3 regions of the Cellulosimicrobium sp. NPDC057862 genome follow, and region 2 is predicted to be linked to each of the others. Evidence: predicted binding sites of a transcription regulator. Region 2 holds the regulator's gene; each other region holds the start of a gene.
The links. The regulator LexA, encoded in region 2, represses DNA repair genes until DNA is damaged. The targets are predictions, from matches to a motif close to TCGAACANNTGTTCGA.
Positions count from the first base shown of each region.

Region 1: the regulator LexA is predicted to act here: its motif matches at 6,265-6,280, upstream of ruvA (Holliday junction branch migration protein RuvA).
Region 3: the regulator LexA is predicted to act here: its motif matches at 2,249-2,264, upstream of uvrA (excinuclease ABC subunit UvrA).

Region 1 is NZ_JBHVMH010000006.1:68,294-76,119, forward strand. It holds gene ACFVN3_RS09995 (adenine phosphoribosyltransferase) at 31-636, opposite strand; gene secF (protein translocase subunit SecF) at 633-1,751, opposite strand; gene secD (protein translocase subunit SecD) at 1,751-3,742, opposite strand; gene yajC (preprotein translocase subunit YajC) at 3,824-4,279, opposite strand; gene ruvB (Holliday junction branch migration DNA helicase RuvB) at 4,465-5,475, opposite strand; gene ruvA (Holliday junction branch migration protein RuvA) at 5,544-6,182, opposite strand; gene ruvC (crossover junction endodeoxyribonuclease RuvC) at 6,336-6,905, opposite strand; gene ACFVN3_RS10030 (YebC/PmpR family DNA-binding transcriptional regulator) at 7,118-7,826, opposite strand, start outside.
Region 2 is NZ_JBHVMH010000005.1:145,383-153,208, forward strand. It holds gene hflX (GTPase HflX) at 1-565, shown strand, start outside; gene ACFVN3_RS09225 (ATP-dependent DNA helicase) at 779-2,809, shown strand; gene ACFVN3_RS09230 (L-lactate dehydrogenase) at 2,859-3,869, shown strand; gene lexA (transcriptional repressor LexA) at 3,965-4,699, opposite strand; gene ACFVN3_RS09240 (LysM peptidoglycan-binding domain-containing protein) at 5,032-5,400, shown strand; gene nrdR (transcriptional regulator NrdR) at 5,819-6,346, shown strand; gene ACFVN3_RS09250 (aldo/keto reductase) at 6,407-7,498, opposite strand; gene ACFVN3_RS09255 (DUF5302 domain-containing protein) at 7,602-7,826, shown strand, end outside.
Region 3 is NZ_JBHVMH010000009.1:170,766-178,591, reverse strand. It holds gene ACFVN3_RS13330 (protein kinase family protein) at 1-1,008, shown strand, start outside; gene ACFVN3_RS13325 (YciI family protein) at 1,074-1,373, opposite strand; gene ACFVN3_RS13320 (MBL fold metallo-hydrolase) at 1,466-2,173, opposite strand; gene uvrA (excinuclease ABC subunit UvrA) at 2,294-5,278, shown strand; gene ACFVN3_RS13310 (OsmC family protein) at 5,382-5,867, opposite strand; gene uvrC (excinuclease ABC subunit UvrC) at 5,985-7,826, shown strand, end outside.

The sequences.
Region 1 (7,826 bases), on a different contig from region 2:
CGACCAGCCGAGACGACCGGAGTGGCAATCCTACGACTCGACGTGGACGAGCGTGGTCACGTCGCGGCCCGCGAGCCGCTCGCGACCACCCAGGCCCTCGAGCTCCATGAGGAACGCGAGGCCGACGACGACGCCTCCCCCGCGCTCGACGAGCTCGGCGCCCGCGGCCGCCGTGCCCCCGGTCGCGAGCACGTCGTCCACCACGAGAACACGCGCACCGGTCGGCAGTGTTCCCGAGCGCAGCTCGATCGTCGCGGTGCCGTACTCGAGGTCGTACGTCACGGCGTCCGTGGGCGGCGGTAGCTTGCCCGCCTTGCGCAGCGGCACGAAGCCGACGCCCAGGTGCGTCGCGAGCGGGGCGCCGATCAGGAAGCCCCGCGCCTCCATACCCGCGACGAGGTCGATGCCGCCCGCCGCGCGCGCCACGTCCCCGAGCGCCTCGACGACGTGACCGAAGGCCTCGCCGTCGGCGAGGAGCCCGGTGATGTCGCGGAAGGTGATGCCGGGGCCGGGGTAGTCGGGCACAGCGCGGACGAGCTCGAGAACGCGGGACGCCCGCTGCGCGCCGAGACCGGCGAGGCCGACGGCCCGCAGGCCGTCCACCTCGCCGGTCGGCGTGTGGCTCGCGTCGGTCATCGCGGCCGACGACGGCGCGGCTGCGCCTTGTTGCCCAGGTGCTCGCCCGGCTGGAGCTGGCGGTGCCCCGCCCCGACGCCGGCTGCCGCGAGCGCGGCGTCCTCGTCGTCGCCCGCCGCCTCGACGCGCTCGGCCCGCAGTGCGAGCACCTTCGCCGTGTGGTCCCGGATCGGCTTCTCGCGCTCGCGCAGGGCGACCTCGAGCGGCGTGGCGAGGTAGACCGACGAGTACGCGCCCACGGCCATGCCGACGAAGAGCGCGAGCGCGATGTCGCGCAGCGTGCCGGCACCGAGGAGGAACGCACCGATGAAGAGGATGCCCGCGACCGGGAGCAGCGCGACGATCGAGGTGTTGATCGAGCGCACGAGCGTCTGGTTGATCGCGAGGTTCGCCCGCTCGGCGTAGGTGCTCCGCGTCTGGTCGAGGACGCCCGCGGTGTTCTCCCGCACCTTGTCGAACACCACGACCGTGTCGTAGATCGAGTACGCGAGGATCGTCAGGAGCCCGATCACGGTCGCCGGGGTGATCTCCCAGCCGATGAGCGCGTAGATGCCGACCGTGACGACCAGGTCGTGGAACAGCGCGATGACCGCGGCGAGCGCCATGCGCCAGTTCCGGAAGTAGACCGTCATGACCAGGCTGACGAGCAGCAGGAACACGACGAGACCGACGACCGCCTTCTGGGACACGTCCTTGCCCCAGGTCGGGCCGATGTAGGAGCTCGTCACCTCGCCCGTCGAGACGCCGTAGGCGTCGGCGAGCTCCGTGGCGACCTGCTCGACCTGCTCGTTGCTGAGCTCGGCGGTCTGGATCCTGACCGTGCTCGAGCCCACCGAGGTGACGCGCGGCACCTCCTCGGGCGCCACCGCCGCGACGGCGTCGAGCGCCGGCTGCTGCGACGTGTCGGACACGCCGGAGACCGTGAACTCGGACCCGCCGCGGAACTCGATCCCGAGGTTGAGGCCACCACCCGCCATGCGGATGCCGATGACCCCGAGCGAGAGGACGACCAGGACGATCGCCACCAGGAAGTAGCCGCGTCGCTTCGCGACGATGGCGTAGGACCGACGGCCCGTGTACAGGTCGTTGCCCCACTGGGCGAAACCGCTGGCCATCAGTGCTTCTCCTCGTTCTCGTCGCCCGCCGCGTCAGCGGAGGGAGACCCGTCGTCGCCGGACGCCGCGGCGGCGCGCCGTTCGGCCGCCCGGCGTTCAGCGATGGTCATGCGCGGCCCGTCGGAGCGGCCCACGCCGGCGCCGACGGTCTCCCGCACCGGCGCCGCGCGCGTGGGCTCGGGGGCGTCCGTCACCGGCGCGTCCTCGGGCTCCGCGCCCGCGACCGGCGCGGCCTCGGTGGTGGTCGCGCCGACGACGCGACCACGGCCCGCGTACCGCGCGGTCCGCACGCCCAGGCGCCGGGGGTCGAGGCCCGAGGCCGGGTGGCCGTTCGCGAAGAACTTCGTCCGGGCGAGCAGCTGCATCAGCGGGTGCGTGAAGAGGAACACCACGACGAGGTCGACGAGCGTCGTCAGACCGAGCGTGAAGGCGAAGCCGCGCACACCGCCGACTGCCAGGTAGTACAGGACGATCGCGGCGACGAAGTTCACGGCATCCGAGGCGAGGATCGTGCGGCGCGCGCGCTGCCAGCCCTTCTCGACCGCAGAGTTCAGCGTCCGGCCGTCGCGCAGCTCGTCGCGGATGCGTTCGAAGTACACGATGAACGAGTCTGCGGTGATACCGATCGCCACGATGAGTCCCGCGACGCCGGCGAGCGAGAGGCGGTACCCGATAGTCCACGACAGGACCGAGATGACGCCGAACGTGATGACGGCGGCGATGCCGAGCGACGCGACGGTGACGAGCCCCAGCATCCGGTACTGGAAGAGCGAGTAGATGACGACGAGGAGCATGCCGATCGCACCGGCGAGGAGGCCCTTCTCGAGCTGCTCGGAGCCGAGCGTCGCGGAGATCTGCTCCTGGCTCTGCACCTCGAACGTGAGGGGCAGCGAGCCGAAGTTGAGCTGGTTCGCGAGCGTCGCCGCGCTGTCGCGCGTGAAGCTGCCGGAGATCTCAGCCTTGCCGTCCGGGATGGCGACCTGCGACACCGGCGCCGAGATCACCAGACCGTCGAGCACCATCGCGAACTGGTTCTGGGGGGCCGGGAGCGACGTGAGACGGGTCGTGACGTCGCGGAACGCCTGGGTACCCTCGCCGTCGAACTCGATGTTGACGACCCACTCGTTCGTGACGACGCCGTTCTGGCCGACCCGCAGGCCGGAGTTGGCGTTCGAGATGTCGGTGCCCTCGATCTCGACGGGACCGAGGATGTACTTGGCGGAGCCGTCGTCGGCGCACGCGACGAACGCGGAGTCGGTCGGGCCGCTGTCGCCGCCGACGAGGTTCTCCGGGAGCGTGCAGTCGAGCGCGTCGAACTGCTCCTGCAGCTCCGGCGTGATCTGGGCGAGGTCGCTCGGGTTCTCCGGACGCGTCGCCTCCTCGGCCGGGTCGGTCGTGGCGTCGTCCGCGGGCGCGTCCGTCGCCTCGTCGGCGGCCGGGTCGCCGGTCTCCTCGGAGGCTGCGTCACCGGACTCGGCGGCGTCCGCGGACTCCGTCGCCTCGGGTGCGTCCTCGGCCGCGGCGTCGTCGCCCGCAGCCGCGTCGGCCGCCTCGTCCGCCGGCGTCGCGGTCGGCATCCCCACGGTCAGCACGGGCCGGAAGCGCATCTGCGCCGACGTGCTGACGAGGTCGATCGTCTCCTGGGAAGGCTGCCCGGGGATCCCGACGACGATGTTGTTCTGACCCTGGCTCGTGATCTCCGCCTCGGACACGCCCTGCGCGTCGATGCGCTGGCGGATGACGTTGATCGCCTGGTTGATGTCCTCGGCCGTCGGCTGCGAGCCGTCGGTGGTGACGGGCTGCAGGATGATCTGCGTGCCACCCTCGAGATCGAGCGCGAGGCCCGGGGTGAGGCTCGCCCCGCCCGGGTTGTCCTCGGTCTTCGGGTCGAGCTTCGTGCCCGCGAAGAGGGACCCGAAGAGGACGACGATGAGGATTCCCAGGGTGACGAGGGTCCGTACGGGCCTCGCTCGTGTGCTGCTGGTGGCCAACTGTCCGTCTCTTCTCGTGCGTGTGCGGTGGGCCTCGAGGCCCACCGCGTCAGACCGGTCGCGGCAGCGACCGGCTTAAGGTCACTTGGTGTCGGTGCCGTCGTCCCGGCGCCCGCGGTCCTTCTCCGACCCGTCGTCGGTCAGACCGGACAGGTCGTCGGGGACGACGAGGTCGTCGACGTCCCCCTTCGACGTGCTGGGGTCAGGGTTCGCGCTGCCGTAGACGGCGGCGGGCTCGGACGAGTCGTCGCCCTCCGTCTCCTCGGTCTCCTCGACCGGGGGGTCGACGAGCTTCGCGATGGCCGCCCGCAGCCACCGGGACTGGTTCCCCGGCGTGGACTCGATCGTGATGACGTCGGCCTCGTCGTCGACGTCGACGATCGTGCCGAACATGCCCGAGCCCGTCATCACCTCCTGCCCGGGGGCGAGGGTCGCCCGGAAGTTCTGGGCTTCGCGCTGCTGCTTGCGGGTGCGGCTGGTCATGAGGAACATCGCACCCGCCGCGAGGGCGAGGATGAGGATGAAGCTGATATCCATGACGGAGTCTCGTGTCCTGTTCTGTGCGGGATCTGCGCGCAGTCTAGGCGTGCGCGCACGGTTCACCAACGAGCCGTCTCGCCGCGGAGTTCCGCCCGCTCGGGTCCCGACCATTCTAGGACCACGTTCGGAGCGCCTGTGACCGCCGTCACGGAGCCCGTCAGGAGGCCGCGACAGAGCTGTCGTCAGGTGTCGAACAGGGTGCCGCCCTCGCGCGGCGGGGTGAGCCCGAGGTGGGCCCACGCGGCCGGCGTCGCGACGCGTCCCCGGGGCGTCCGCCCGACCAGTCCCTCGCGCACGAGGTACGGCTCGGCGACCGTCTCGACCGTCTCCGCCTCCTCGCCGACCGTCACGGCGAGCGTCGTCAGCCCCACCGGCCCGCCGTTGAAGCGCGTGCACAGCGCGGTGAGGACCGCCCGGTCGAGGCGGTCGAGGCCGATGGGGTCGACCTCGTAGACCTCGAGCGCCGCGCGCGCGGCCGCGAGGTCCATGCTCCCGTCGCCGCGGACCTGCGCCCAGTCGCGCACGCGCCGCAGGAGACGGTTGGCGATGCGCGGCGTGCCGCGCGAGCGGCCGGCGATCTCGCGCGCGGCGTCGGGGTCGAGCGCCACGCCGAGCAGCCCGGCGGACCGGGAGAGCACGCGCTCGAGCTCGTCGCTCGAGTAGAAGTCGAGGTGCCCGGTGAAGCCGAACCGGTCGCGCAGGGGCGCGGGCAGCAGTCCCGCGCGCGTCGTCGCGCCGACCGCCGTGAACGGGGGCAACGAGAGCGGGATCGCGCTCGCGCCCGCGCCCTTGCCCACGACGACGTCGACCCGGAAGTCCTCCATCGCCATGTAGAGGAGCTCCTCCGCCGGCCGCGCGAGGCGGTGGATCTCGTCGATGAAGAGGACCTCGCCCTCCTCGAGCGAGGAGAGCACGGCCGCCAGGTCGCCCGCGTGCTGGATCGCCGGGCCGGACGTCACGCGCAGCGACGTCCCGAGCTCGGCCGCGATGATCATGGCGAGCGTCGTCTTGCCGAGCCCGGGCGGACCGGACAGGAGCACGTGGTCCGGCGAGCTGCCGCGGGCGAGCGCGGCCTGGAGCACGAGCGAGAGCTGGTCGCGCACGACCGCCTGCCCGACGAACTCCTCGAGCCGGCGCGGACGCAGCGCCGCCTCTGCGGCACGCTCGAGGTCGTCGGCACCCGCCGCGACGATCCGCTCGGACGAGAACGTCCCGTCCCCGCCGAACCCGTCGACGCCCACCTGGTCGAAGCTCGCCACGGTCAGCCCCTCGGTCCGCCGAGGACGCGGAGCGCCGCGCGCAGCGCGCCGGCCACGTCGGGCGCCTCGACGACGTCGACACCGGCCTCCGCGAGCACGGTGGAGACGGCGTCGTCCGCGGCCTTGAGGTTCCAGCCGAGGCCCACGAGCGCCTCGACCACCTGGTCGCGTCGGTCGTCGACCTGACGCGGACCTGTCCCGACGGCGGCCGCGCCGGCCCCGGGGGCGTCGGCACCCGTGGGCGGCCCGAGCTTGTCGCCCAGCTCGAGCGCGATCCGCTGCGCTCCCTTGTTCCCGATGCCGGGGACGCGGACGAGGGCCGCGATGTCGGCGCCGGCCACGGCACGGCGCAGGGCGTCGGGCGTGTGCACGGCGAGCATCGCGAGCGCGAGCCGCGGCCCGACGCCGCTGACGGTCTGGACGGTCTCGAAGACGCTGCGCTCGTCGTCGTCGGCGAACCCGTAGAGGGTGAAAGAGTCCTCGCGGACCACGAGGCTCGTCGCGAGCCGGGCGTCCTCGCCGACGCGCAGGCCCGCGAGCGTGGCCGGCGTCGCGTGCACGAGGTAGCCCACTCCCCCGACCTCGAGCACGGTGCGGTCGAGCTGGACGCTCGCCACGAGTCCGCTCAGCGACGCGATCACCCAGGCTCCTCTCCCGGTCGGCAGCGCCGACCTGGTCCGATGGTCCGCCGGCCCGACGGCCTCGGCCGCGCCGAGGAGTGCGTCGAACACCCGTACGACCGCGGTCACTCTAGCAAGGTGCGCCCACGCCCCGGGCGACCGACACGGGAGCCGTCAGCGCGGTGCCCGCCGGCCCTTCGCCGCGTGCTCCGCCGCGGCCCAGGCGCGCTGCGCCGGGGTCAGCTCGTGCCGCTCGCCGCCCTGGAGCGCACCCGACGGCCGCCACAGGTGGCAGATGGCGAGCGCGAGCGCGTCGGCGGCGTCCGCGGGCTTCGGTGGCTCCGCGAGCCCCAGGATGCTCGCCACCATGCGCTGGACCTGCTCCTTGCCCGCGCGCCCGCTCCCGGTGACCGCGGCCTTGACCTCGGACGGCGTGTGCAGCGCGACGGGGACACCCCGCCTCGCCGCGCCGACCATCGCGAGGCCCGCGGCCTGGGCCGTGCCCATCACGGTCCCGACGTTGTGCTGGGCGAAGACGCGCTCCACCGCGACGACGTCCGGCACGTGCTCGTCGAACCACGCGTCCAGACGCTCGGAGATCCGCAGGAGCCGCAGGTCCACGCTGAGGTCGGGATCCGTCCGGATCACGCCCACGGCCACCAGCTCGGCCCGCCGCCCCCGCGCGGAGTCCACCACCCCGACACCGCACCGGGTCAGCCCAGGATCCACACCGAGAACGCGCACGCCGCTACCCTCCCACGACCCGCCGACGAAGCCGCGACGCCCCGCGGGAACGCGGAGTGGTGAGCCGACGCCGGCGGGGTGGGTGGGATGCGCGCGGTCGTGGCGGGCCTGGCGGGAGCCGCGAGGAACGAGCGGCGGATGGTAGACCGCGCGCATCCCACCCGCCCCGCACCCAGGGCGACCACATCGGTCACCTCGGGTGACGCCGGCGGTCAGTCGTCGTTCTCGAGCTCCGCCATGACCTCGTCCGACGCGTCGAAGTTCGCGTAGACGTTCTGCACGTCGTCGCTGTCCTCGAGCGCGTCGATGAGACGCAGGATCTTGCGCGCCCCGTCGGCGTCGACCTCGACCTCCATCGAGGGGTGCCAGATCGAGTCGGCGGAGTCGTACTCGAGGCCCGCCTCCTGGATCGCGGTGCGCACGGCGACGAGGTCGCTCGCCTCGCACAGCACCTCGATCACCTCGCCCTGGTCCGTGACCTCCTCGGCGCCCGCCTCGAGCGCGGCGAGCATGACGTCGTCCTCGGTCACACCCTCCGCCTTCGGCACGACGACGAGGCCCTTGCGCGAGAAGAGGTACGACACCGAGCCGGGGTCGGCGAGGTTGCCGCCGTTGCGGCTGAACGCGAGGCGCACCTCGGAGGCGGCGCGGTTCTTGTTGTCCGTGAGGCACTCGACGAGGACGGCGATCCCGTTGGTGCCGTAGCCCTCGTACATGATCGTCTGGTAGTCGACGGCGTCGGCGCCTGTGCCGGACCCGCGCTTGACGGCGCGGTCGATGTTGTCGTTGGGGACCGACGACTTCTTCGCCTTCTGGATGGCGTCGAACAGCGTCGGGTTGCCCGCGGGGTCACCGCCGCCCGTGCGCGCCGCGACCTCGATGTTCTTGATGAGCTTCGCGAAGAGCTTGCCGCGCTTGGCG
Region 2 (7,826 bases):
CGACCCGACGGTGCGCCGCACGCGCACCGAGGACGGCCGGGTCTACACGCTCGCCGACACCGTCGGGTTCGTGCGGGCCCTGCCGCACCAGCTCGTCGAGGCGTTCCGCTCGACCCTCGAGGAGGTCGGCGACGCCGACCTGCTGCTCCACGTGGTGGACGCGTCCCACCCCGACCCGGAGGGCCAGATCGCGGCGGTCCGGCACGTCCTGGCCGACATCCCGGGCGTGGAGGACGTGCCCGAGGTGATCGTCCTCAACAAGGCGGACCTCGCGGACCCGGAGACGATCGCGCGCATCCGCCTGCGCGAGCGGCGCACGGTCGTCGTGTCGGCGCACACGGGCGAGGGGATCGAGCACCTGCGCGAGCTCATCGCGCACGAGCTGCCCCGACCCGACGTCGAGATCGACGTCGTGGTGCCGTACCACCGGGGCGACCTCGTGCACCGCGTGCACACCGAGGGCGAGATCGACCACGAGGAGCACACGCCCGAGGGCACGCTCCTGCGCGGGCGCGTCGCCCAGGCGCTCGCGACCGAGCTCGTCGGGGCCTCGACCCAGGGCTGAGCGCGTCGCGCCCGGGGGACCCGGCCGGGCGTCCTCCACGACCCCGCACGGCGCGCGCCGTGCGGGGTCGTGCCGTGTCCGGGCCGCCGTCCACAGGACCGCCGACCCGTGGGCGCCCGACCGTAGACTCGGCGGGTGCCCCCCTCCACGCGACCTGCCCCCGACCGCGTCGACGCCGGACCGGGGACGACGGCCGGAACCTCGAGAGGTGACGTGCCCGACGTCGACGCGCTGCTCGACGTCGCCGTCACCCGGCTGGGCGGCGCTCGGCGCGACGGCCAGCACGCGATGGCGCGCGCGGTCACCGAGGCGATCGAGGGGTCGGAGCACCTCGTCGTCCAGGCAGGGACGGGCACGGGGAAGTCGCTCGGGTACCTCGTGCCGGCCGTGCGGCACGCCGTGGCGACCGACGAGCGGGTGATCGTCTCGACCGCGACCCTGGCGCTCCAGCGCCAGGTCATCACGCGCGACCTCCCGCTCGTCGCCGACGCCGTGGCGGACACGCTGCCCCGACCCGCGACGATCGCGCTCCTCAAGGGCTGGCACAACTACCTGTGCGTCCACAAGATCGCGGGTGGCTACCCCGCGGACGAGCCGACGCTGTTCGACCTGCCGGGCGAGTCGGCGGGCGCCGCCGACCACCCCGCCGCGCGTGGCGGCACCAGCGCCGCGGCGCTCGGCGAGCAGGTCGTGCGCCTGCGGGAGTGGGCCGACGAGACGTCGACCGGGGACCGGGACGACCTCGTGCCCGGCGTGAGCGACAAGGCCTGGCGCCAGGTCTCCGTCACCGCGCTCGAGTGTCTCGGGCAGCGGTGCCCGATGCTCGCCGAGTGCTTCCCCGAGAAGGCGCGCGCGACGGCCCGCGAGGCGGACGTCGTCGTGACCAACCACGCGATGCTCGGCATCGCTGCGATGGGGTCGCCCGGCGTGCTGCCCGAGCACGACGTGCTCGTCGTCGACGAGGCGCACGAGCTCGCCGACCGGGTCACCGCGGCGGCGACGGTCGACCTCTCCGTCCCCGCGATCGAGAGCGCGGCACGGCTCGCGCGCCGGCACGGCGGCGTCACGACGGACGCGCTCGACGCGGCGTCGGCGGCGTTCGGGACGGTCGTCGGCGCGCTGCCCGCCGAGCGGTTCCCAGACGGGCTGCCCGACGGCGCGCGCTCGGCCGTCGCGGCGGTGCGCGACGCCGCGCGCGAGGTCCTCTCGACGCTCAAGCCCGAGACCGGGGTGACCAAGCCTGCCCAGCCGGACTCCGGGCTGAAGATGGCCCAGTCGACCATGCTCCAGCTCTTCGAGGTCGCCGAGCGCATGGCCGCCGACCCGACCGGGCACGACGTGCTCTGGTGCTCACGGCCCGGCGAGGGCGGCTGGTCGGCCGACCGGTTCGGCGAGGGTGCGAGCCGACTGCACGCCGCTCCGCTGGGCGTCGCCGGCCTCATCCGCACGCACCTGCTCGCCGAGCGGACCGGGGTCTTCACGTCCGCGACGCTCGCGCTCGGCGGGAGCTTCGACGCCGTGGCGCGCACCTTCGGCCTCGGGAGCGGTGGCGAGGGCGGCGACGCCGACGCGCCGCGGTGGCGCGGGCTCGACGTCGGCAGCCCGTTCGACTACGCGCGGCAGGGCATCCTCTACGTCGCCAAGCGCCTGCCCACGCCGGGCCGCGAGGCGTCCACGGAGCACCAGCTCGACGAGATCGCCGCGCTCGTGGAGGCCGCCGGAGGGCGCACGCTCGGCCTGTTCTCGTCGCGCCGCGCCGCGGTCGCCGCGGCGGAGGCGATGCGCGAGCGGCTCGACGTGCCGATCCTGTGCCAGGGCGACGACCAGCTCCCGACGCTCGTGCGCGAGTTCGCCGACGACCCGGCGACGTGCCTGTTCGGCACGCTGTCGCTGTGGCAGGGAGTCGACGTCCCGGGGCCGTCGTGCCAGCTCGTGCTCATCGACCGCATCCCGTTCCCGCGCCCGGACGACCCGGTCAAGTCGGCCCGGGCCCGTGCGGTCGAGGCCGGGGGCGGCAACGGGTTCATGCAGGTCTCCGCGACGCACGCCGCGCTCCTGCTGGCGCAGGGCGCCGGTCGGCTCGTGCGGTCCACGGCGGACCGGGGCGTGGTCGCGGTCCTCGACCCGCGCCTCGTGACCGCGCGCTACGGCACGTTCCTCACGCGCTCGATGCCGGGGTTCTGGCAGACGACCGATCGAGACGTCGCTACCGCTGCGCTGCGGCGCCTCGCCGCCCTAGGCTGAGTCCTTTCCCGCGAGCATCGGGGAACCCACGAACTTTCACGGAGGCGAGATGACGACGAGCACGTCCCCGCAGGGCACCGGCGACGCGACCGCGGGCGGTCAGGGAGGGGCCGCACGGACCACCAAGCTGGCGATCGTCGGCGCGGGCGCCGTCGGGTCGACGCTGGCGTACGCGGCCCTCATGCGGGGGGCCGCGCGCACGGTGGCGCTCCTGGACGTGAACCGGGCGAAGGTCGAGGCGGAGGTGCTCGACCTCCAGCACGGTATCCAGTTCATGCCGATGGCCCGCGTCGAGGGGTCGGACGACGTCGCGGTGTGCGCGGGGGCCGACGTCGTCGTCGTGACGGCCGGGGCGAAGCAGAAGCCCGGCCAGACGCGGCTCGACCTCGCCGAGGGCACGATCGGCCTCATGCGCACGATCCTGCCCGGGCTGGTGGAGGTCGCCCCGGACGCGGTCTACGTCATGGTGACCAACCCCGTCGACATCGTCACGTACGCGGCGCTCAAGTTCTCGGGGCTGCCGCCGACGCAGCTCTTCGGCAGCGGGACGGTGCTCGACTCGTCGCGCCTGCGCTTCCTCGTGGCGCAGCACTGCGGCGTCGCGGTGCAGAACGTCCACGCGTACATCGCGGGCGAGCACGGCGACAGTGAGATCCCGCTGTGGAGCTCGGCGACGATCGGCGGCGTGCCGCTCCTCGAGTGGCCCGGCCTCGGCGGGCGGGGGCCCCTCACGGGGGAGGTCCGTGACGACATCGCGCGCGAGGTGGTGCAGTCGGCCTACCGGATCATCGAGGGCAAGGGCGCGACCAACTACGCGGTCGGGCTCGCGGGCACGCGCATCATCGAGGCCGTGCTCGACGACGAGCACCGCATCCTGCCGGTCTCGACGCTCCTCGACGGCGCGTACGGGCTCGACGACGTGTGCCTCTCGCTGCCGACGCTGGTCGACCGCCGAGGCGCCGCCGAGCGGGTCGAGGTCCCGCTGGCCGACGCGGAGCTCGCCGGCCTGCGGTCGTCCGCCGAGTCGCTGCGCGCCGTCGCCCGACGCTTCGGTCTCTGACCGACCAGGCCCGCCGAACGGGGCCGAGCACGGCGAGAGCCGGGTGGTCGACGACCACCCGGCTCTCGGCGCGCTGAGGGGAGGACCCCGGTCGCTCAGAGGCTGCGCAGGACGGAGACGACGCGACCGAGGACCTGGGCGTCGTCGCCCGGGATCGGGTCGTACGCGGCGTTGCGCGGCATGAGCCACACGTGGCCGTCCGCGCGACGCAGGGACTTCACCGTGGCCTCGCCGTCGATCATCGCCGCGACGATCTCGCCGTTCTCCGCGACCGGCTGGCGGCGCACGACGACCCAGTCCCCGTCGCAGATCGCGGCGTCGATCATCGAGTCGCCCTGCACCCGCAGGAGGAAGAGCTCGCCCTCGCCGACGAGCTGGCGTGGCAGCGGGAAGACGTCCTCGACGACCTGCTCCGCGAGGATCGGCCCGCCGGCGGCGATGCGTCCGACGACCGGGACGTACGACGGCGCGGGGTGCGCCTCGTCGTACGTGGGCTGGGGCGCGGCGCCTGCCGCCCCGAGCGGGGTCGCGCGGCGCGCGTCGTCCGGCTGGACGACCTCGATCGCGCGGGGACGGTTCGGGTCACGCCGCAGGAACCCCTTGCGCTCGAGCGTCGTGAGCTGGTGCTTCACGGACGACGGGCTCGTCAGGCCCACGGCCTCGCCGATCTCCCGCATGCTCGGCGGGTAGCCACGCTGCTCGACGCATGCGCGGATGGTCTCGAGCACGAGGCGCTGCCGCGGCGTGAGCCCGTCACCCCCCGCCGACCCGTCCGGGAGCTCGCGCACCTCGGCGAGCCCCCGTGCCCTGTCCGTGCCTCGTGCCGCCATGGTCGCTCCGCCTTCGTCCGTCGCGGCCGCCGACGCCTCCCGGCCTGCGGCCTCCCCTCCCCGGGACGTGCGCCCCGGGACCTCGGTCGTTCCTCCAGGTCCGAGCGGACATGTCCGGCGAACCGACCTGACCCCAGGCTAGGGGAGGTTGCGACACGAATCAAACACCTGTTCGAGCATGTCTCGACTCTGTCGGTCGTTCGTGGTAGACCTTCGTACAGGTGTTCTACGTACACGTGTTCGACCGACCCGGTCGGCACGGAGGCGAAGGGCTCGCGGCGTCCGATCGACCGGGGAAGGCGATCGGGCCCGCGGGCCGGGACGGAGCGGGCATGGATGCGATGGCGATCTCGACGGTCGGGCCCCTTGGCCGCGCGGGCGGGGCCGCGGCGACGGAGCGTGGGGGCGAGCGGCCGCTGCGTCTCACCCGGCGGGGCCGCGTGGTCCTCGTGCTCCTGGCGGCCGTGCTGCTCCTGCTCGCCGCGCGCGTGGGCGTCGCCGTCGCGAGCGGACCGGGCGAGCCTATGGAGGTCCGGGTCCACGTCGTGGCCGCGGGGGAGACGCTGTGGGAGCTCGCGCAGGGCGTGGCGGCTCCGGGCGAGGACCTGCGCGACGTCGTGAGCGGGCTCGCCGAGCTCAACGGGCTCTCGTCGTCCGGTCTCCAGGCAGGGCAGAAGATCCTCCTTCCGGCGTCCGCCTAGGGGGCGCGCGCAGTCCGTCGTCGGCGGGCCCGACTCCGGTGTGACGCAGGACACGGCAGAAAACCCTCGTGCGTCGGGGTGCAGGGGTTGCGTCCCTGATTAGGCCCACCTAAGTTAGTGTCACCTCACAACGCCGGCTGGGGGGCTGGGCGGACGAGGCGAGGAGCACGCGGTCCACCGCGACTCCTGTGCACGTCGCCGCGCGTGAGGCGAGTCACGCGCGAGATGGGGACGGGGGCGTCCCGACGGGGGCGGTCGACCACGACCGCCCCCGTTCTGCTGTTCACGGGCGGCCTCCCGTGCGCCGTCGTCCCAACCTCGGTGGGGTCCCGGCGTGGGAGGCGTGTTGCACCGTCCCGCCGCGACGGCATACGTTCGTCGCGCCGACCCGTCGGCGCGAACCGCGGAGGAGCCCGCCATGCACTGCCCGTTCTGCCGCCACGCGGACTCCCGCGTCGTCGACTCGCGCACCTCGGACGACGGCGCGTCGATCCGTCGGCGTCGCCAGTGCCCCGAGTGCAACCGCCGCTTCACGACGATCGAGACCGCGAGCCTGTCCGTGGTCAAGCGCTCGGGGGTCACGGAGCCCTTCTCGCGCGAGAAGATCGTCAACGGCGTGCGCAAGGCCTGCCAGGGGCGCCCCGTCAACGAGGACGACCTGGCGGTGCTCGCGCAGCGCGTGGAGGAGACGATCCGGGCGAGCGGCAGCGCCGAGCTCGACGCGTACGAGATCGGGCTCGCGATCCTCGGGCCGCTGCGCGAGCTCGACGAGGTCGCCTACCTGCGCTTCGCGAGCGTCTACCAGGCGTTCGACTCGCTCGAGGACTTCGAGAGCGCGATCACCTCGCTCCGGGTCGAGCGCGAGGAGCGCGAGTCGGCGGCGCAGGCCGAGGGCACGGACGGCGCTGCCGCGGACGCGCGCGAGGAGCCCGCGCCGCAGGCCTGAGGCGGCGACACCGCGCCCCGTCGTTCGTCCCCGCGTCGCCATCGGACCGCGCCTGCGGTGCTACAGGTCGCTGGACCGCGACGCCCAGATGTTGATGCCCGTGTCCGCGGGCAGCGCGTCGACGGCCGCGAGCTCCTCGGTGGAGAGACCTGGCGCGTCGAGCGCGGCGAGGTTCTCGTCGAGCTGGCGCGTCGAGCTCGCGCCGAGCAGGACCGAGCTGACGCGCTCGTCCCGCATCGCCCAGAGGATCGCCGTCGTGGCGAGGCTGCGTCCGTGGGCGCGGGCGAGGCCGTCGAGCCGCCGCACGTGGTCGAGGTTGGCGTCCGAGAGGAACGCCGGTCGCAGCGGTCCGCCGCGGGCCGCTCGGGAGTCGTCCGGGACCCCGCGCAGGTACCGGTCGGTGAGCATCCCCTGGGCGAGCGGCGAGAACGCCACGACGCCCAGACCCTCGGCCCCGGCGACGTCGAGCACGGACGCGCCCGCGGGATCGTGCGGGTCGGGCTCCTCGACCCACCGGTTGAGCATCGAGTACGACACCTGGGTCACGACGAGGTCGACCCCGAGCCGCTCCGCGACGCGCAACGCCTCTCGGGTGCGGCGCGCCGAGTAGGAGGAGATGCCCGCGTACCGAGCACGCCCCGAGCGGACCGCCGTGGCGAGCGCGCCGACGGTCTCCTCGAGCGGCGTCGTCGGGTCGAAGCGGTGGGAGTAGAAGATGTCGACGTGGTCGAGCCCGAGCCGGCGCAGCGACGCGTCGAGCGAGGCGAGCAGGTACTTGCGCGAGCCGCCCTCGCCGTAGGGGCCGGGCCCCATGCGGTAGCCGGCCTTGGTCGTCACGACGAGCTCGTCGCGGACCGGTCGCAGCTCGCGCGCGAGCAGACGCCCCAGCGACTCCTCCGCCGCTCCGCCAGGCGGGCCGTAGTTGTTCGCGAGGTCGAGGTGGGTCACCCCGCGGTCGACCGCGTGCAGCACGATCTCGCGCTGGGTCGCCCGGGGGTCGGCGTCGCCGAAGTTCTGCCACAGCCCCAGCGAGACGGTCGGCAGCGTGAGCCCGGAACGACCGAGACGGCGGTGCGGGAGCGACGCGCGGTCCGTGGGCGACGGCGGCGCGGCCGGTCGGGCGGCGGGGGCGGGGGAGGCGTCGGGCGGCACGGTGCCGACGCTACCCGACGCCGTCCGGCGGCCCGTCGGAGAGCCGACGGGTCGGGGGACAAATCAGGTGGCGTCCGGCGACAGGGTGCGGGAGGCTGGCGAGGTGCCCGCACCGTCGGGCCGACCGCAGTGCACGACCGAGTTCCCCATCGACGAGGAGACCGCCATGGCGTCCGACCAGCAGCGATCCGCTGCAGACACCGCACCGACCGACGAGGCCAAGGCGAAGTTCCGGGAGGCGCTCGACCGGAAGAACGCGGCGCGCCACCGGACGGCCGACGGTGAGACCAACACCGGGTCGGTGCACGGCTCCGAGACCGTCGGTCCG
Region 3 (7,826 bases), on a different contig from region 2:
CTGCGCGAGCTCGTGGACGCCGCCCCGCGGATCGGTGCCGGCATCGGCGGGGAGACGGTGCTGCTCGACGTCGACGGCACACCCGTGTTCGTCAAGCACGTGCGACTGACCGACCTCGAGCGACAGGCGGAGAACGTCCGCTCCACGGCGAACCTGTTCGACCTCCCGACCTTCTGCCACTACGGCGTCGGCACCATCGGCGCCGCGGGCTTCGGCGCCTGGCGAGAGCTGGCCGTGCACGTCATGACGACGGGCAGGGTGATCGCGGGGGAGCACGAAGGTTTTCCCCTGCTGCACCACTGGCGGGTGCTCCCCGACGCCGGCCGACCCCTGCCCGACGAGCTGGCCGACGTCGAGCGCGCCGTCGAGTACTGGGGCGGCGGCACGGCGGTGCGTCGCCGGGTCGAGGCCCTGCGGGACTCCTCGGCGAGCATCGTGCTGTTCCTGGAGCACGTCCCGCAGACGCTGCACGACTGGCTCGGCGCCCAGGTCGAGGCGGGTGGCGAGACCGCCGAGCGCGCCTGCGCGCTGGTGGAGGACGGGCTGAGCGCCGGGATCTCGTTCATGAGGTCACGTGGCCTGCTGCACTTCGACACGCACTTCGAGAACGTCCTGACCGACGGCGAGCGGCTCTACTTCGCCGACTACGGTCTCGCGATCTCGTCAGCCTTCGACCTCTCGCCCGACGAGGTCGACTTCGTCGCCGCGCACCAGGAGTACGACGACTGCTACAGCGTCACCCACCTGGTGAGCTGGCTGGCCGTCGCCCTGTACGGGTGCGGTCCCGACGAGCACCGCGCGCTGGTGCGTTCCTGGGCTCGGGGCAGCCTCCCGACGGGCGCCCCCGCAGCAGTCGCGGCGACGCTGTCCCGGCACGCCCCGGTCGCGGCGGTGGTCGGGGACTTCTACCGCGCGTTCCAACGGGAGAGCCGGAAGACGCCGTACCCGTGGGAGGCGATCCGTCGGCTCGTCCGGGACGGACCGCCCGGGCGCGACCGCCCGCGGTGAGCCGTCCCGGGAGCGGAGCGGTCTCCCGCCCCGGGCGAGGGCGCGCGCAGGGAGGGGAGACCCCGTCAGGCCCGGTCGGCCCAGTCGCCGATGACCGGCGCCCACGGACGCACCGTGCGCTCGGCGACGAGGCCCGCCCGCCCGAACGGGTCCTCGTCGAGGACCGCGGCGACGGCGTCGGGCGTCTCCCCGTCGAGGACGAGCAGCGCCCCGGCCGGTGCGCCCTCGTGCGCGGGCAGGGGACCGGACGCCAGGAGCGTGCCCCGGGCGTACAGGTCGCCCAGGAACGCGCGGTGCTCCGGACGCAGGGCGTCGAGCTCGGGGGCGCGGTCGGCGTAGACGTAGGTGACGGCGTGGATCGGCATGCCGTCAGTGAACCAGGCCCGCCCGCCGGCGCGCGGCCGGGTCCGCGCCTCGGTCGTCACCACGGCGATCCGGACCGAGCCGCCGCGGTCTGCTACCAGCCGCGCTCGCGCCACTCGTCGAGGTGCGGGCGCTCGACGCCGAGGGTCGTGTCCGCGCCGTGTCCGGGGTAGACCCACGTCGCGTCGTCGAACCGCTCGAAGACGCGCTCGGTGACGTCCGTGAGCAACCGCTCGAAGCGGGCGGGGTCGCGCTGGGTGTTCCCGACGCCGCCCGGGAACAGCGAGTCGCCCGTGAACAGGTGCACCCGGCCCGCCACTGCCCCGGGCTCGTGGATGACGTCCGGTTCGCGGTAGGCCAGCGCGACGGATCCCGGCGTGTGGCCGCGCAGCGCCACGACCTCGAGCACGAGGTCACCGGCGCGGACGACGTCGCCGTGACGGAGACGGCGGGTGACGTGCACGTCGGCGGCTGCCGCGACGGCGTCGGCGTCGAGGTCCCCGGCGGCCGTCGTCGCGCCGGTGACCGCGACGATCGAGGCGAGGGCGCGCAGGTGGTCCGTGTGCCGGTGCGTCGTGACGACGACGTCGAGGCGCGCGGTCGGCGATCCGTCGCGGACGAGCGCGAGGACGTCGTCGGGCGCGTCCGCGGCGTCGACCAGGACCTGGGCACCCGTGCGCCGGCACGTGAGGAGGTAGACGCCGTTCGCGAGCGGTCCGACGGCGAGCTTGCGGATCTCGACCTCGTCGAGCCGCCGCACGTCGCGGGGCCCGCCCACGACGACGTGCCCGGTGTAGGTCATGCGGTCAGTCTGCCTCGCCCGGCGACCGCGGTGGGGCTGTGGTGAGCGTTCGTCGGAGGACGCGCGAAGGTGACGTCGAACACCTGTGCGAATGTGGGCGGTCGGTCGTACGATGCTGCGGTGAGCAATCGCCTCGTCATCTCCGGTGCCCGCGAGCACAACCTCCGCAACGTCGACCTCGACCTCCCGCGGGACAAGCTCATCGTCTTCACGGGGCTCTCCGGCTCGGGCAAGTCGTCGCTCGCGTTCGACACCATCTTCGCGGAGGGGCAGCGCCGCTACGTCGAGTCGCTGTCCGCGTACGCGCGCCAGTTCCTCGGGCAGATGGACAAGCCCGACGTCGACTTCATCGAGGGTCTCTCGCCCGCGGTGTCGATCGACCAGAAGTCCACGAACCGCAACCCGCGCTCGACCGTCGGCACCATCACCGAGGTCTACGACTACCTGCGCCTGCTCTTCTCGCGCGCCGGCACGCAGCACTGTCCCGTCTGCGGCGAGCGCGTGACCGCGCAGACGCCGCAGCAGATCGTCGACCGGCTCCTCGAGCTGCCGGAGGGCACGCGGTACCAGGTGCTCGCGCCCGTGGTCCGGGGGCGCAAGGGCGAGTACTCCGAGCTCTTCAAGGAGCTCCAGACCAAGGGCTTCGCGCGCGCCCGCGTCGACGGCGAGGTGCGCACGCTCACCGACGTCCCCGCTCTGGAGAAGAAGCTCAAGCACGACATCGAGGTCGTCGTCGACCGCCTCGTGGCACGCGAGGGCGTACAGCGTCGTCTCACCGACTCGGTCGAGACCGCGCTCGGCCTCGCGGGTGGTCTCGTCGTCATCGAGCTCGTCGACGCCGACGCGGACGACCCGGCGCGCGAGCGCCGCTTCTCCGAGAAGCGGGCGTGCCCCAACGACCACGAGCTCGCGCTCGACGAGATCGAGCCGCGCACGTTCTCCTTCAACGCGCCCTACGGCGCGTGCCCCGAGTGCACGGGCATCGGCTTCCGTCTCGAGGTCGACCCCGACCTCGTGGTGCCGGACGTCGAGAAGTCGCTGGCCGAGGGCGCGATCGCGCCGTGGGCGCAGATCTCCTCGGAGTACTTCGAGCGGGTCCTCACGGCGCTCGCGGACGACCTCGGGTTCTCCATGGACACGCCGTGGCGGGCGCTGCCCGAGCGCGCGAAGAAGGCCGTCCTGCACGGGCAGAACCACCAGGTGCACGTGCGGTACAAGAACCGCTGGGGCCGCGAGCGGCAGTACTCGACCGGGTTCGAGGGCGTCATCACGTTCCTCGAGCGCCGGCACACGGAGACCGAGTCGGACTGGTCCAAGGAGAAGTACGAGGCCTTCATGCGCGAGGTCCCGTGCCCCGTGTGCCGGGGCGCTCGCCTCAAGCCCGAGGTCCTCGCGGTCAAGGTCGGCGGCAGGTCCATCTGGGACGTGTGCCGGCTCCCGCTGCGCGAGGCCGCGGCGTTCCTCGGAGCGCTCGAGCTCGGCACGCGCGAGCGCGCCATCGCGACGGAGGTCCTCAAGGAGATCGACGCGCGCCTGGGCTTCCTGCTCGACGTCGGCCTCGACTACCTCTCGCTCGAGCGCCCCGCCGCGACGCTGTCCGGCGGCGAGGCACAGCGGATCCGGCTCGCGACACAGATCGGCTCGGGCCTCGTCGGCGTCCTCTACGTCCTCGACGAGCCGAGCATCGGTCTGCACCAGCGCGACAACCGTCGCCTCATCGAGACGCTCACGCGCCTGCGCGACCTCGGGAACACGCTCATCGTCGTCGAGCACGACGAGGACACCATCCGCACCGCGGACTGGGTCGTCGACATCGGCCCGGGTGCGGGCGAGCACGGCGGGCGCGTCGTGCACTCCGGCGACTACGCCGGCCTGCTGGAGGCGCCGGAGTCTGTCACGGGGGCCTACCTCGCGGGCCGTCGCAGCATCCCGCTCCCCGCGGAGCGCCGCCCGACCGACCCGGGCCGTCAGGTCAAGGTCGTCGGCGCGCGCGAGCACAACCTCACGGGCATCGACGTGAGCTTCCCGCTCGGGACGTTCACCGCCGTGACCGGGGTCTCGGGGTCGGGCAAGTCGACGCTCGTGAACTCAATCCTCTATACCGTCCTCGCCAACGAGCTCAACGGCGCACGCCAGGTCGCCGGCCGGCACACGCGCGTCACGGGACTCGACCACCTCGACAAGGTCGTGCACGTGGACCAGGGACCGATCGGGCGCACGCCGCGGTCGAACCCGGCGACGTACACGGGCGTGTGGGACCACGTGCGCAAGCTCTTCGCGGAGACCACCGAGGCCAAGGTGCGTGGGTACACGCCGGGCCGGTTCTCGTTCAACGTCAAGGGCGGCCGCTGCGAGGCGTGCTCGGGCGACGGAACGCTGAAGATCGAGATGAACTTCCTCCCGGACGTCTACGTGCCGTGCGAGGTGTGCCACGGCGCGCGCTACAACCGCGAGACGCTCGAGGTGCACTTCAAGGGCAAGACGGTGGCCGACGTCCTCGACATGCCCATCGAGGAGGCGTCGGAGTTCTTCGCGGCCGTCCCGGCGATCTCCCGGCACCTCAAGACCCTCGTCGAGGTAGGCCTCGGGTACGTCCGCCTCGGACAGCCCGCCCCGACCCTCTCGGGTGGTGAGGCACAGCGCGTGAAGCTCGCGAGCGAGCTCCAGAAGCGTTCGACGGGGCGCACGATCTACGTGCTCGACGAGCCGACGACGGGCCTCCACTTCGAGGACATCCGCAAGCTGCTCGGCGTGCTCCAGTCGCTCGTCGACAAGGGCAACAGCGTCCTCGTCATCGAGCACAACCTCGACGTCATCAAGAGTGCGGACTGGGTCGTCGACATGGGGCCGGAGGGCGGCTCGGGCGGCGGCAAGGTCGTGGCGCAGGGCACGCCCGAGCAGGTCGCGCGCGTCGACGCGAGCCACACCGGTCGATTCCTCGCGGAGATCCTCGACCAGCACGACCCGGTGCCGGTCGGTGCACCGACGAAGCCCGGTGCCGCCCAGGCGCCCGCCGCGAAGGGGGCCAAGGGCCGTTCGGCGAAGGCCCGCCGGGCGACGGACGAGGGTACGACGCGCTCGCGCCGCAAGGCGTCCGTGGCCTAGCCGCGACCCGGCAGGGGAGCCGCGGCGCGCCGTCCCCGGGCGACCCCGCGGTGACGCGTCCTCGGAGCGTCACCGCGGGCGTCGACGACCACGCGCGGCGTGCTCAGGCTGCCGCCCGCCGCGCGGGCGCCGGCTCGACGAGCACGCGGAAGTTCACCGAGCGCGCGATGAAGCAGTGGTCGTGCGCGCGGTGGTGGAGCGCGGCCAGCGACTCCTCGTCGGTCCCCGGACCGTCGTCGACCACGACGCGGGGGTGCAGGGTGACGTCCGTGAACTGACCCTCGCCGCCGGACTCGACGCGCATCGTGCCGGTGACGTCGTCCACGTACTCCCGCACGACCACGCCCGCCGCCGCGGCCAGGTGGAGGAACCACAGCATGTGGCACTGCGAGAGGCTCACGACGAACAGCTCCTCCGGGCTGTAGCGCGTCGGGTCGCCCCGGAACGCCGGGTCCGCGGACCCGGGCAGCGGCGGCCTCCCCTCGAGCAGGACGTCGTGGTCCCGACCGTAGGCCGTGTAGGAGGCGGTTCCCCTGTCGCCCGCGCCCGTCCAGCGGACCGTGGCGGCGTACCCGTGCTGCGCGCTCATGGCGGCCACCCTAGCGGGCAGTGGTACAGGTCACACCACGTCCCTGCCGGGGCTGCCGCGGCCCTCGCACGTCCCCCTGCCACCGCACCGTCGGTGGCCTGACCTAGGCTGGAGAGCATGGCTGATCCCGCGACGTATCGCCCGGCGCCGGGGGAGATCCCGACCTCGCCAGGCGTCTACCGGTTCCGTGACGACCACGGGCGCGTGATCTACGTCGGCAAGGCCAAGAACCTGCGCGCGCGCCTCTCGAACTACTTCCAGGACGTCGCGAACCTGCACCACCGCACGCAGACGATGGTGACGACCGCGGCGTCCGTCGAGTGGACCGTCGTCGGCACCGAGGTCGAGGCGCTCGCGCTCGAGTACTCCTGGATCAAGGAGTTCGACCCGCGGTTCAACGTCAAGTACCGCGACGACAAGTCGTACCCCTACCTCGCCGTGACGATGGGGGAGGAATTCCCCCGCGCCCAGGTCATGCGCGGCGCCAAGCGGCCCGGCACCCGGTACTTCGGCCCCTACGGGCACGCCTGGGCGATCCGCGAGACGCTCGACCTCCTGCTGCGCGTCTTCCCGGTGCGCACGTGCTCGGCGGGCGTGTTCAAGCGGGCCCACCAGACGGGCCGCCCGTGCCTCCTCGGGTACATCGACAAGTGCTCGGCGCCGTGCGTCGGGCGCATCACGCCCGAGGACCACCGGGCGCTCGCCGAGGACTTCTGCGACTTCATGGCGGGGGACACGCAGCGCTTCGTGCGTCGCCTCGAGCGCAAGATGAACGAGGCGGCCGCCGCGATGGAGTACGAGGCCGCGGCGCGCCTGCGCGACGACATCGTCGCCCTCCAGCGCGCGACCGAGAAGAACGCGGTGGTCCTCGGCGACGGCACCGACGCCGACGTCTTCGCGCTCGTCGGCGACGAGCTCGAGGCAGCCGTCCAGGTGTTCCACGTCCGCGGCGGGCGGATCCGCGGCCAGCGCGGCTGGATCGTCGAGAAGGTCGAGGACGTGACCGACGCGGAGCTGGTCGAGCACCTGCTCCAGCAGGTCTACGGTGCGGCCGAGGAGGCCGCGGCGGCCGACCCGGGGACCGGTCAGGGCCGCGCCGGCGCGCGCGACGTCGTGCCGCGCGAGGTGCTCGTCCCCGTCCTGCCGCCGGACACCGAGCAGGTCACGACCTGGCTCTCGGGGCTGCGGGGCGCTCGCGTCGACGTCCGCGTGCCGCAGCGCGGCGACAAGAAGGAGCTCGCCGCGACCGTGCGGGCGAACGCGGAGCACGCGCTCGCCCTGCACCGCACGCGCCGCGCGGGCGACCTCACGACACGCAGCCAGGCGCTGCGCGAGATCCAGGAGGCGCTCGACCTCGACACCGCCCCGCTGCGGATCGAGTGCTACGACGTCTCGCACAACCAGGGCACGTACCAGGTCGCGTCGATGGTCGTGTTCGAGGACGGCCTCGCGCGCAAGAGCGAGTACCGCCACTTCTCCGTGCGCGGGCCCGACGGCGACGGGGCCGCGGACGACACCGCCGCGATGTACGAGGTCATCACGCGCCGGTTCAAGCGCTACCTGTCCGACCGCTCGCGCTCGGGCGAGGTCGAGCTGGACCTCGAGGCCGACGACGTGGCGACCGGGTCCGACGCTTCGGGCCGCCGCGCGGAGCGGGCCGCGGAGGCGGCGGGGTACGTGCCGCGCAGCGGCGAGGTCGACGCCGACGCCCCCGTGGACAAGCGAGCGCGGTTCGCGTACCCGCCGAACCTCGTCGTGGTCGACGGCGGCCCCCCGCAGGTCGCCGCCGCCGCCCGGGCGCTGGCTGACCTCGGGATCGACGACGTCGCGCTGTGCGGCCTCGCCAAGCGCCTCGAGGAGGTGTGGGTCCCGGGGGACGACTACCCGGTGATCCTCCAGCGCTCGTCGGAGGGCCTCTACCTTCTCCAGCGCGTGCGCGACGAGGCGCACCGGTTCGCC